Regions from separate parts of the Bacillus sp. JZ109 genome, predicted to be linked through region 1. Evidence: predicted binding sites of a transcription regulator. Region 1 holds the regulator's gene; each other region holds the start of a gene.
The links. The regulator Rex, encoded in region 1, represses fermentation and respiration genes when NADH is low (regulators of the CRP and FNR family bind a similar motif). The targets are predictions, from matches to a motif close to TTGTGAAATATTTCACAA.

Region 1 (3,152 bases):
TGGTGTTCGCCGCTTACAACATCAGCATTTCTTTTAAGATGTTCGCCTTTTCATTTAAAATCAAAAAGAACCAGAAATAAAGAAAATCCATTTCTGAACGAGAAATGGATTCAAATTAAATCCTAAAACGGCTTTCGTTTTAGGATTTTGTCATTTTCAGCGTGATTGAAATCCCTTGAAGTCTAGGAAAGGCGAGCATTGGAGCGGAGCGAATGTTTTCATTCGTGAGCACCAACGCACAGACTTGACAACGAATGCGGGGGTTTGTCAACACGCTGAATCCATTTCTCTCATGAGAAATGGATTTTTTATTATTGCCCGGAAGACACGTCCTGATCGGCTGCACTGCTTTTCTGTGCTTTCCGATAAGCGGCCTTCGATATAAGGATACTGATTTCATATAAAATCAAAAGCGGGACTGTGACCATCATATGGGACAGAAGCTCAGGCGGTGTAATCAGGGCTGCGATCACCAGCAGCGTAAAATACGCATACTTTCTGATTTTCGCCAAGAACATCGGTGTCACAATTCCGAGCCTGGTCAAAAACATGAGGATGACCGGCATTTGGAACAGCAGTCCAAACGGAATCGTCAGCTGCAGAAGAAAATGAAAATATTCATTAATTCCGATCACCTGATTGACATTCAAGTCCTGAGAAATCCGCTTCATAAAATCAACAACAAAAGGAAATAAAATATAATATGAAAAAGATAAGCCCGCTAAAAACAGCAAAATAGAGATCGGAATGTAGCTGAGCGTTACTTTGCGCTCTTTCTCATAGAGGCCCGGGCTCACAAAAGCCCAAAGCTGATAAAGAATAACCGGCGAGGTCAAGACTATGCCGATGATAAATGCAAATTGCATAAACACATAAAGCGGGTCTGTCAGGTTAAACGCGTTAAGCGTAAGCTGCTTCGCTTCATCTGTTTCTTGCAGGTACACAATAATCGGCTTTGCTAAAAAAAATCCAGCAATAAAGAAAACGACAAACGCCAGCGCTACAATCAGCAACCGTTTTCGAAGCTCAGCAATATGCTCCAGCAGCGACATTTGATTCACTTTCATTCGTGTCATCCTAACTTACTGATCTTCTTTCTTTTTTTCCTCTTCATCACTCGTTAATCCTTTAGTAGCGTTTTTGAATTCACGAAGTGTGTCTCCCGCTGCTTTCCCCAATTCAGGCAGCTTTTTGGGACCGAAGATAATCAGAGCAACGATTGCGATAACAGCAAGGCTTCCAGGACCGATCGGCATATTTGGGCTCCTCCTTTCCCTCTATTCGATTTCCTCTAAAACTGAATAATGCTTCAAAAAATAAACCAGTGACTGAAGCTCAACTGCTAAATCTATATGATGAATTCGAATGTGTTCCGGCACATTCAAACGGGCCGGCGTAAAATTAAGGATTCCCTTGATTCCTAATGCGACCAATCTGTCTGTAATGGATTGAGCGGCAACTGCAGGCACTGTAAGAATGGCAACTGATTCATCTTTTACGTGTTGTTCAAGGTCATCAAGGTTATAGACGGGCACGCCGCCTACCTCAGTTCCTATTTTACTCTCATTTATATCAAAAGCCATAGAAATTTTTGTGTTATTGTTTTTTGTGAAATTATAGTGAAGAAATGCCGTTCCCAAGTTCCCGACACCAATCAAGATGACGTCTGTCATCTCATCCTGATCAAGCGTTTTCCGGAAAAAAGACAGCAAATAATCCACATTATATCCGTATCCTTTTTTGCCAAGAGCTCCAAAATAGGAAAAATCCCTCCGAATCGTGGCAGAATCAACCTTTACGGCATCACTGAGTTCAGCGGATGATACACGCTGTTTTCCTGACGCATGCAGATTCTTTAAAAAGCGATAGTAAAGCGGCAGCCGTTTCGCCGTCGCCTGCGGAATTTTTGATTGATCCTTATTCATTTTTGGTCCTCCAAATTATACTCGGATAGTTCTCTTTTAAAGTCACCGTTTTTCCCGCCTGTCTTCTCCAGCAAGAAAGTAGGGCCGATGACCATCCCCTTATCAAGGGCCTTGCACATATCGTAAACGGTAAGAGCGCACACCGATGCAGAAGTGAGCGCTTCCATTTCCACACCTGTACTCCCTTTCGTTTTGACCTGTGCTTTTATATGAAGTATAACTTCTGCTTCTTTTATTTTCCAGTCAAACGATATATCTACCCCGCTCAATGAAAGCGGATGGCACATCGGAATGATATTCGACGTTTGCTTTGCGGCCATAATGCCTGCCACCTGTGCGACAGCCAGTACATCTCCTTTGCCGATATCGTGACTCTGTATTTTCTCGTACACCTCATTCTTCATGTGTACGCTTGAAACAGCCGCCGCAGTACGGACAGTCGAAGATTTTTCGCTAATATCCACCATCTGGGCTCTGCCCTGTTCATTAAAATGAGAAAATCCATTCATATTAAAACGCTCCTTAAACAGATCATACACTATTTTCTTCTCTATGTCTTATATGGCCAATGTATTGTTTGCTGACTTCTGGTTCATAAGCTACACTTAACTTATTATAGCAGAGGTGAAATAATATGATGATCTTACAAATTAATCAGCTGTCCAAATCATTTGGTGCTGATACTATTTTAAACAATATAAAACTGGAAGTCAGAAATCGTGATCGCATCGCCATTGTAGGAAGAAATGGCGCCGGAAAATCCACGCTCCTTAAAATTATCGCAGGCCAGCTTTCGTATGAGAAGGGCGAAATTATTAAACCGAAAGATATTACAATGGGATATCTCGCCCAGCATACTGGCTTGGATTCTAAGCTTACCATAAAAGAAGAGCTGCTGACTGTTTTTGACCACTTAAAAGCAATGGAAAAGGAAATGCGGGCTATGGAAGAAAAAATGGCGGCAGCTGACCCGGGTGAATTAGAAAGCATCATGAAAACCTACGACCGCCTTCAGCAGGAATTCAAAGATAAAGGCGGCTATCAATATGAAGCGGATGTAAGATCTGTGCTGCATGGTCTCGGCTTCAGCCATTTTGACGATTCTACACAGGTTCAAAGCCTCAGCGGAGGCCAAAAAACAAGACTGGCTTTAGGTAAGCTTCTGTTAACACAGCCTGATTTGCTCATTCTCGATGAGCCGACAAACCATCTGGATATTGATACGCT
Region 2 (3,152 bases), 640 kb from region 1:
CAGCTGCGAGTTTTTGCGGATTGTCTCTTACCATATCAGTGGCCCAGAAAAATAAAACCGTCGCAATGATGCCTGAGCTGACGGCAACGATAAAGGATTGAACGGTTTGACTTGCTGTTGGAAGGCCATCTGACCACCAGCCGTAAGCTGCTAATATAAGCCAGAATGGAAGGCTTGCCAATGTCATTCCAAGCACGCGCTGAAATGTATCAAGCCGGCCTCCGTATTCTTCGAGCATTCTCCTGTTTCCTAACGGATAGGCAAAAGCCGCAATGACAACCGGCAGCACACTGAAAAGCAGCATCCTCCCAGAAAGCGATTCTGCATGCTGAAGCTGAATCAGAGCCGCTCCAATCAGGATGATCATGGAAGTGCCAAGTGAAACCAGGGGAATCTTTTGGCGAACGAGCTGCGGACCGCCCGGCATATCTTGTTTGACATAGAACAAAGGAGATAAGAGCACCCCGGCTACAATTGTAATTTGCCAGGTTCCGGCTATGAGCCACCCCGGACCGTATGTAGCCGCAAATGTAATCGGCGCGTAAAAAAGCACGAAGCCGACGAAGCTCCATTTGATCCAATAAAACGGCTTTTTCCTCATCTCTAGTAAGAGAGGCGTGAATGTCCCTCTCATGATGACAATCAAACATAAAAACGGCACCATAAAAATAAAGCGCAGCGAAGAGCTCCAAAGCCAGCTGCCTCCTGATAACTCCATCGCTCTGTTTAATATAAAGGTAACGGCGAAAAAGAGTGAAGCCAATATTCCGATAACGATAGCTTTCATGATATCCCTCATTCTGGCATTATTTTTTTATACTATACTATTCGGTATCATGCAGATCAATGGAATCATGAGAAAAACATCATGTTTTGCGAACCGCTATGTGTGGAAGACAAAAAAGGGAGGTGTAATTGATGGAAAAAGAGACACAGACATACTTCTTTCCGGATGACGGCAGGATTCCGAATCACCCTGATTTTCCGCTCGTGGTGTATCAAAACGCGCTTAAGGACACCGGACTGGCAGAGCGGATCGTCATCCGGCATGGCTGGTCAAACAGCTGGTCAGGGAGTGTTTTTCCATACCATCATTATCACAGCAATACGCATGAAGTCCTGATTGCCCTTAGGGGAGAGGCTGTGATTCAGTTTGGGGGAGAAAAAGGGGCTGCCATCCCTTTCAAATCAGGCGACGCAGTCGTGATTCCAGCCGGAGTCGGACATAAAAAGCTCAGCTCAAGCCCCGATTTTACTGTCCTTGGCGCCTATCCCGGAGGCGTTCAGTATGATATGAAGACGGGGAAGCCCAATGAGCGGGAGGAAGCGGTCAAACAGATTAAGCAGGCGGCGTTGCCGGCGAATGATCCGATCACAGGAAAAAGAGAGCCTCTATTGGAAATATGGGTAAAGTGAAGGGGAGAAATTGCTGGATTGTCAATAACTAGTGCCGCAGAAACGATATGACATGAGCTCCATATAAATTAATTTCATAATCGAAGCAATTCACGTTCAAATTTTGTTCAAAAAGTGTTATCATATAGAAGGTAATCGAATTGGAGTTTTTTGTGTTTGCTATTTTCAGAGAGAGTAAAGGATTTTGACTTATTCAATTGTTTATTTTTAGATAAAAATAATACTGAATATGGCAAGATGAAAAACTGGGTAGTAAACATTTATTTTTGTAAATGATTGTGCACGAATTCACAATCCTTATTCTTATGCCTTAAAAGCGTGAGACAGGGAGAGGCACTACCCTTTCCAAAAAAATCAGCAAACTGCTTATAGTAAAGGAGAATTGGATATGCCAGAAACAATCGATCAAACAAATGCGTCTGTCAGCCAAAGCCAGCAAGATCTTATTGATCAGCTATTAAAGCCAGAAGTTCAAGAATCATTGACTGTTTTAGTTGACCAGCTTCCGAAGCTGACTGAGTTAGTGAATATTTTAACGAAGTCTTATGATTTCGCTCAGTCTGTAGCGACTGACGAAGTGTTAAAAAGCGACACAGTCGGTGCGATCACTGAAATTCTTGAGCCTGTAAAAGAAACAGCGAAAGAAGTAGCTGCGACTGCGATCGAAGCAAAAGACCGCGCGGAAGCAAGCAACGAAACAATTGGTCTTTTCGGCCTATTGCGTATGCTGAAAGATCCTCAAGCTCAAAAGCTGTTCCGTTTTGCTAACAGCTACCTTGAAGTCATGAACGAACGCGAAAACCAAAAATAATCTCAGATTCAAATTGATATAAAGGACGGAGGATATACGATGTCAAAACATATTGTCATTCTAGGCGCTGGTTATGGCGGAGTTCTTTCTGCTCTAACAGTTCGCAAACATTACACAAAAGAACAAGCACGCGTGACAGTGGTAAACAAATACCCTACTCACCAAATCATTACGGAATTACACCGCCTTGCTGCAGGCAACGTGTCTGAAAAAGCGGTTGCAATGCCATTAGAAAAACTTTTCAAAGGCAAAGACATTGATCTTAAAATTGCGGAAGTAAGCTCTTTCTCTGTTGATAAAAAAGAAGTTGCGCTTGCTGACGGTTCTACATTAACTTACGATGCGCTTGTTGTAGGTCTTGGTTCTGTAACGGCTTACTTCGGCATCCCAGGTCTTGAAGAAAACAGCATGGTATTGAAATCTGCTGCTGATGCGAACAAAGTCTTCCAACATGTTGAAGATCGTGTGCGCGAGTACTCTAAAACGAAAAACGAAGCAGATGCAACAATCCTTATCGGCGGCGGCGGCTTAACAGGTGTTGAGCTTGTTGGTGAGCTTGCTGACATTATGCCGAACCTTGCGAAAAAATACGGCGTAGACCATAAAGAAATCAAATTGAAACTTGTTGAAGCAGGTCCGAAAATCCTTCCTGTTCTTCCGGATGATCTTATCGAACGTGCGACTGCAAGCCTTGAAAAACGCGGCGTTGAGTTCTTAACAGGTCTTCCTGTTACAAATGTAGAAGGAAACGTAATTGATCTGAAAGACGGATCTAAAGTTGTTGCCAACACATTTGTTTGGACTGGCGGCGTACAAGGTAACCCATTAGTCGGTGAATCAGGTCTAGAAGTGAACCGCGGACGCGCGACTGTAAATGACTTCCTGCAATCTACATCTCATGAAGATGTATTCGTTGCTGGAGACA
Region 3 (3,152 bases), 990 kb from region 1:
GTTTTTCTATGAAACGTTTGCTTGTATCTTTACGGGTGTGGATGGTCTTTTTGATGAACTGGGTGACGCCGGACAGAAAAACTGCGGCTGCCGCGGTCTATTCGGCTCAACGTACATACCAAAGAAAGGCGGCTGTGCAGGCCGCAGGACTCGTTTCGTTTTATGAATGGCGGATGGCTGTGAATGAGGAAGAAAAGCAGAAAGCGAAAGCCGCCGCGCTTTATAAAAGAAGATGTTTGCAAGCCTTCAAGGAATCGCCAAAGCAGGAGAGAGCGGGCCCGCATCTTTACATGGCGGTCAAAAGGAGGTAAAATCCCAGTCAAAAGCAAATTGGCGGGAGAGATAACCTCTTGAAAATCTATAAAGTATTAAACAACAATGCGGCTTTAATAAAAGAGGATGATCAGGAAAAAATCGTGATGGGACCGGGAATCGCTTTTCAAAAAAAGAAAAATGATCTCATCCCTATGAATAAAGTGGAAAAAATCTTTGTCGTGCGCGACGAGAATGAAAAGTTCAAACAAATCCTGCAAACACTGCCGGAGGAGCATATAGAAATAGCTGAGGATATCATCAGCTATGCGGAAGGAGAGCTCGCGGCGCCGCTGAGCGATCACATTCATATCGCGCTTTCTGACCATTTGTCCTTTGCGATTGAAAGGATTCAAAATGGGCTGCTTGTGCAGAATAAATTGCTGCATGAGATAAAGGCGCTCTATAAAAAAGAATACGAGATCGGCCTGTGGGCGATCGGACATGTAAAAGAGACATTGGGCGTGTCTCTGCCTGAAGATGAAGCGGGTTATATTGCCCTTCACATCCATACGGCGAAGATGGATGCGGAGAGCATGTATTCAGCGCTGAAGCATACGACCATGATCAAAGAAATGATAGAGAAAATAGAACAATACTTTAATCGAAAGGTGGATGAAAACAGCATTTCCTATCAACGCCTTGTCACGCATTTGCGATACGCGGTCAGCCGGTTGGAATCAAATGAAGCGCTCCATCGTATGGACGAGGAGATGCTTTATTTCATCCAAAAAAAGTATTCATTCGCCTATCAATGTGCGCTGGAGCTGGCGAAGTTTTTGAAAAATGAATATCAATTACATTTGCCGGAATCCGAGGCCGGCTATATCACGCTGCATGTCCAGCGTCTTCAAGATCTCTCGGAATAACCGCTTTGACTTGCAGGGAGTGATCTCTGGAAGTTTTTTTATTGATCAGGATTCAGTGTGTAGTACATCCAGCCCATCATAACTATTCCCGCGGTCAGATTGCCGAGCGTAACGGGGATTAAGTTTCTGACTGCTCCCATCAGTGTCACTGTATCAGGGTGCTCGATCAAAAGCGAGATGGCGAATGTGCACATATTGGCAATGCTGTGTTCAAAGCCGGAAATAAAGAAGCAGAAAACGAAAAGCATCATGGTAAAAAGCTTTGCTCCTTCCCCTTTGAGAGACATTGGAATGAAAAAGGCGAGGCACACAAGCCAATTGCACAGCATTCCTCTGAAAAACAATTCGGAAGCCGGCGGCTCCATTTTGTGCTCTGCCAAGTGAATCAAAAAGGAATGAACAGAAGGCTCCTCAAAAAGTCCCGTCGCGCTGATCAGGATGGCAAACAGAATGGCGCCGATTAAATTGCCGGCATAGCTTGACATCCACAAGTATAGGGTGTCGCGCCAGCTGATTTTTTTCCGGAGCGCGGTATAGGTGAAATAAAAGGTGTTGCCGGTAAATAAATCTCCGCCTCCGTAAGCAATCATCAGAATAGCGGCCCCGAAAGTGACAGCGGCTGCCGGAAAGGCAAACGGAGAATCAGCCATAAAGAAATAGCTGCCTGTTTTGCTTGCGGCTGTAATGCCAAAACCAATAAATATACTGGCCAAAATGGACCGAAGCACATAACGGATTTTGCTTGAAGCGAATATGTTTTGTTTTTTCAAAGCATACTGTTCAACCTTTTGTAATGCTTGAGTTTCCATTGTCTTTTCCTGCTTTCTTTCATGATTGAGCATAGTATAGCACGATATTGTGAAGTATTTCACAATTAATTTTTACGAATTTTTGTCTACATGTTATATCAAACTATTTAACTAAAAAAATAGTTGACGAAAACGCTATCATGATTTATTATGAAAGCGTATTCTTAATCTGAATAAGCGGGATTGTGACTGGTAAAGCAGGCAAGACCTAAAATTTGCGTAAATGAAAAAGGATCGCAGTGTCCTTTATTCGTTGGCGAATTTTAGGTCTTTTTTGTTTAAATAAAAGGGGGAGAAATAGATGGATTACAAAGAGACTGCAAAACGCCTCATTGAGCTTCTCGGAGGGAAAGAAAATATTATCAGCGCGGCTCATTGTGCAACAAGACTGCGTTTAGTGATGAAAGATGAATCAAAGATAGATCAAGCACAAGTAGAAGAGCTTGATGGCGTCAAAGGGGCTTTCAGCAGCTCTGGCCAGTACCAGATCATTTTCGGAACAGGCCTTGTGAATAAAGTATTCGATGCCTTTTCTAAAGAAGCTGATATCGAGCGTGAAGAACACGTCAATCATCAGGATGCGGCAAAAGAAAAGCTGAATCCCGCTGCGAGATTTGCGAAAACGCTTTCTAATATTTTTGTCCCAATTATCCCGGCTATTGTGGCCAGCGGCCTGTTAATGGGATTGCTGGGTATGATCAATGCGTTTCATTGGATGAGCAAGGATTCTGCAGTTTTTCAGCTGCTTGATATGTTTTCAAGTGCAGCATTCATTTTCTTGCCGATTCTAATCGGAGTAAGCGCTTCAAAAGAATTTGGCAGCAACCCGTACTTGGGAGCGGTCATTGGGGGAATCATGATTCATCCAAACCTTTTGAATCCATGGGGTTTGGCTGAAGCGACACCTGATTATATGCATCTTTTCGGATTTGATATCGCGCTTCTAGGCTATCAGGGAACTGTCATCCCTGTTCTGCTTGCGGTGTATGTGATGAGCAAGGTAGAGAAATGGACGAGAAAAGTGGTTCCGCATGCGGTAGATTTGCTTGTTACACCTTTTGTTACTGTAATTGTCACCGGGTTTGTTGCTTTTATCGCGATTGGCCCTCTGGGAAGAGCGCTTGGCTCCGGGATTACGGTTGCTTTAACTTATGTGTATGAC
Region 4 (3,152 bases), 310 kb from region 1:
TTTTATACAGCCACACCGCCATCAGGACGATGTAGCCAATAGGCCACAGCCCGCTCCCGATTCCTAACAAAACAGAAGATATCGCTTTTTCAACCGGCATATGAAATGCCAAAACGGAGACGAAGAAACTGACGGCTAGGGTAAGAAATGCCGCAAGAATGCCTTTCATTTTCAAAACAGTTAAAGCCAAAAGAAAAAAGAGAATCGGAGTGAGCGCCACAAGTGCGCTCACATACTCGTTTCCAAACGGATCATACAACTGCTCCCACATTGACAATCAGCCCTTTACTCTAAAGTTGCGGTTAGTTGACTTTTTGTTCTGCAAAATGAGGTTTTAAAATGTTTTTAAGGACGCCGGCGCTGTGAAGGAACTGTTCTTTTTCTTTCTCATTTAAGTTCAGCTCAGTGATACCCGCGATCCCTCCGCGGTTCACGACAGCCGGCACACCGATGTACACGTCCTCTGCACCGTATTGCCCGTCCAAATATGTGCTGACAGTTAATATGCTGTTTTCATTATGCAGAATGGCTTTTGTAATGCGAGCAAGACTCATCGCAACTCCATAATAAGTCGCGCCTTTTTTCTCAATGATATGGTAAGCTGCGTTTTTCACATCATCTACAATTTGGTCCAGCTCCTCTTGTTTGTACGCATCGTTTTTCTCAACGAGTTCACTGACCGGCACACCGCCGACATTCGCATGGCTCCAAACAGGAAGCTCTGTGTCGCCGTGCTCTCCGATAATATGTGCGTGCACGTTTTGAGGCGCTGCGCCAAAGTATTCGCTCAGCATGAAACGGAATCTCGCAGAATCTAGTGTTGTGCCGCTTCCGATCACCCGCTCTTTTGGCAGGCCGCTGAATTTCCATGTTGCGTAAGTCAGGATATCAACCGGATTTGTCGCGATTAAGAAAATACCGTCAAATCCGCTCGCCATGACTTCACTAACGATACCTTTGAAAATCTTCAAGTTCTTTTCTACTAATTCAAGGCGTGTCTCACCAGGTTTTTGGTTTGCTCCGGCGCAAATGCAGACAATATCAGCATCCTTGCAGTCTTCATATGTTCCGTAAGATGTTTTGACCGGTTGTGGCGCAAACGCCTTTCCGTGGTTTAAATCCATCACATCGCCCATTGCTTTTTCTTTATTTACATCAATGACCACAAGCTCATCTGTGATCCCTTGGTTAATTAACGCAAATGCATAACTGCTTCCAACAAAACCCGCTCCGATTAAAGCTACTTTATTTACATGTTTGTTCATCATTAATCATCCTTCCAGGGTATGTTTCTCTTTGATGTCTTTTTATTTGTGAAGTATTTCACATTTATATTGTGCAATACTTCACAAACTTTTGCAAGAGAAAAGTTTTGTCTGATTTATGAACAAAAAAGAAACCATCATTGATGGTTTCTTTCGGTAAGTCCCGTCTAGCATTGCCCTCAATGAGGAAGAGAACCGCTTAAGCCCGAGTCATTATATAAACCATTTAGCACGTAATCAAAGCCAGGCTGATTCTGACCGGGCACTTGGGCGCTGCCATTATTAAAAATCACTTTTGCGTTGGTTGTATCCGTGTCCGCAGGCAGCGTCAGCGTGTAAATTCCGTCTGCATTTTTAGTCATTGGTTTTCCAGGCCAAGATCCGGTCAATTCAATTGCTCGGCTCCCATCATGTTTATAGATATAAGCATTTACCTGGCTCCAATGATTCGGATTTTGATAGCCGATGGTTTTGGCCGACGCTGGATCTCTTTTAACAAAACTGTATTTCTCGGTCCTCGTTACACCATCACTGTTCGTTCCTTTTAACATGATGGTGTATGTTTTGCCAAATGGATCTCCTTTTCCGATTGTGAATTGATCTCCATCCTTAAACGCTGTCTCTGGTCCATTATTGATTTGATAAACGGCTTTTGTTGTATTCGCATCTGCACGCAAGGTAATCGTCAGTTGATCATTGAAAGAATGTGTTACACCTGTTTTGTAATTCTCAAGGAAAACATGAGGCGCTTTTGCAATATCATCAGGATAAAGCACAGCTACAGATCTGGCATTGATCGTGCCTGTCAGTTTACCATCATTCACTTGAAATGAACCTGCCCCAGCTTTATTGTCATACCTGCCATCAGGCAATTTTGTTGGCGTATTGATAGAAACAGAGGATGAACCTGCATTTGCCAGCACAACGCCATGTGAGCCGCGCTGATTCATAAATATCTGGTTGTTTCCATTTGGGTTCGAGAGTTCCTCAGGCTGTCCAGCCATCACATTGTGAAATCTATTGACCGCAGTGATAGCCTGATCTTCAAATAAAGCACTCCCGCGATCGCCTATTTGGCTTTTCCCCGGGAATCTCACACCATTTCCGCCTCCCTCAGGTCTGGAAAAGAAAAGAGGCGTACTGCCTGAACGAGAAGCTATCACCGCCCAGCCTAAACGGATATCATCATCGCTCATCCATGTCGACTCTTCTTCATCATTGGCGTACGTATCATGCGACTCCACCCATGTCACCAGCTTGTCCGCAGACACATCAGATGCATAGTGGGAGAGATTCGACACGCCCAGATTGCGATTCTTTAAAGCGGACCTTATGGAATGTCCATAGTTAGACGCTGTCACATTCATATAATTCGCATATGCAGCATCCCTGGAAGCACTATCCTGCAGGATTTCTCCGTATTGGAACTCTGCAGCTGTATTTGTGATATTCGGCCAAAATTGACTGCCGTAACTGCCATCATCCGGAAGCTCTATATGTTTGGCGGCATCAAAGCGAAAACCGTCTGCCCCGTCATTCAATGCTCTTTCTAAGAACCGTTTCAAATAGGACTGTACTTGTGTATTTTGTGTATTCCAGTCATACAGCCCGAGCAATGAATTCTGCGTGACATCCCATCGATCCGACCAGTTTTTAATTTGTGTGTTTCCATGTGTCCAGTTTGGAATACTCTTAATCTCATTGGAAATCGCGGCATAGTCACTGGTGGTATGATTGATGACAGCGTCAACAATGACCTTTATGCCATATTCTTCAGCGGCTGCACACATTTCTTTAAATTCTTGTTCAGTTCCTAAGTAACGGTTGCCAATTTGGTACGATGTCGGCTGATAGAGCCAGTACCAGTTCGACATGCTTTTATTTCCT

Region 2: a site for Rex is predicted at 1,693-1,710, ahead of M1D94_RS14650 (DUF1641 domain-containing protein). Genes of this name have one in related genera too.
Region 3: a site for Rex is predicted at 2,038-2,055, ahead of M1D94_RS01595 (formate/nitrite transporter family protein). Genes of this name have one in related genera too.
Region 4: a site for Rex is predicted at 1,312-1,329, ahead of M1D94_RS19530 (L-lactate dehydrogenase). Genes of this name have one in related genera too.

Annotation. Positions count from the first base shown of each region.
Region 1 is NZ_CP096388.1:3,419,836-3,422,987, forward strand. It holds gene M1D94_RS17960 (YdiK family protein) at 1-80, shown strand, start outside; gene tatC (twin-arginine translocase subunit TatC) at 312-1,076, opposite strand; gene tatAY (sec-independent protein translocase protein TatAY) at 1,083-1,256, opposite strand; gene M1D94_RS17975 (redox-sensing transcriptional repressor Rex) at 1,278-1,925, opposite strand; gene moaC (cyclic pyranopterin monophosphate synthase MoaC) at 1,922-2,434, opposite strand; gene M1D94_RS17985 (ABC-F family ATP-binding cassette domain-containing protein) at 2,560-3,152, shown strand, end outside.
Region 2 is NZ_CP096388.1:2,782,949-2,786,100, reverse strand. It holds gene M1D94_RS14660 (DMT family transporter) at 1-787, opposite strand, end outside; gene M1D94_RS14655 (cupin domain-containing protein) at 919-1,416, shown strand; gene M1D94_RS14650 (DUF1641 domain-containing protein) at 1,805-2,227, shown strand; gene M1D94_RS14645 (NAD(P)/FAD-dependent oxidoreductase) at 2,267-3,152, shown strand, end outside.
Region 3 is NZ_CP096388.1:302,133-305,284, forward strand. It holds gene M1D94_RS01585 (hypothetical protein) at 9-311, shown strand; gene sacT (sac operon transcriptional antiterminator SacT) at 351-1,181, shown strand; gene M1D94_RS01595 (formate/nitrite transporter family protein) at 1,220-1,990, opposite strand; gene scrA (PTS system sucrose transporter subunit IIBC) at 2,292-3,152, shown strand, end outside.
Region 4 is NZ_CP096388.1:3,724,920-3,728,071, forward strand. It holds gene M1D94_RS19525 (L-lactate permease) at 1-271, opposite strand, end outside; gene M1D94_RS19530 (L-lactate dehydrogenase) at 303-1,268, opposite strand; gene amyE (alpha-amylase) at 1,445-3,152, opposite strand, start outside.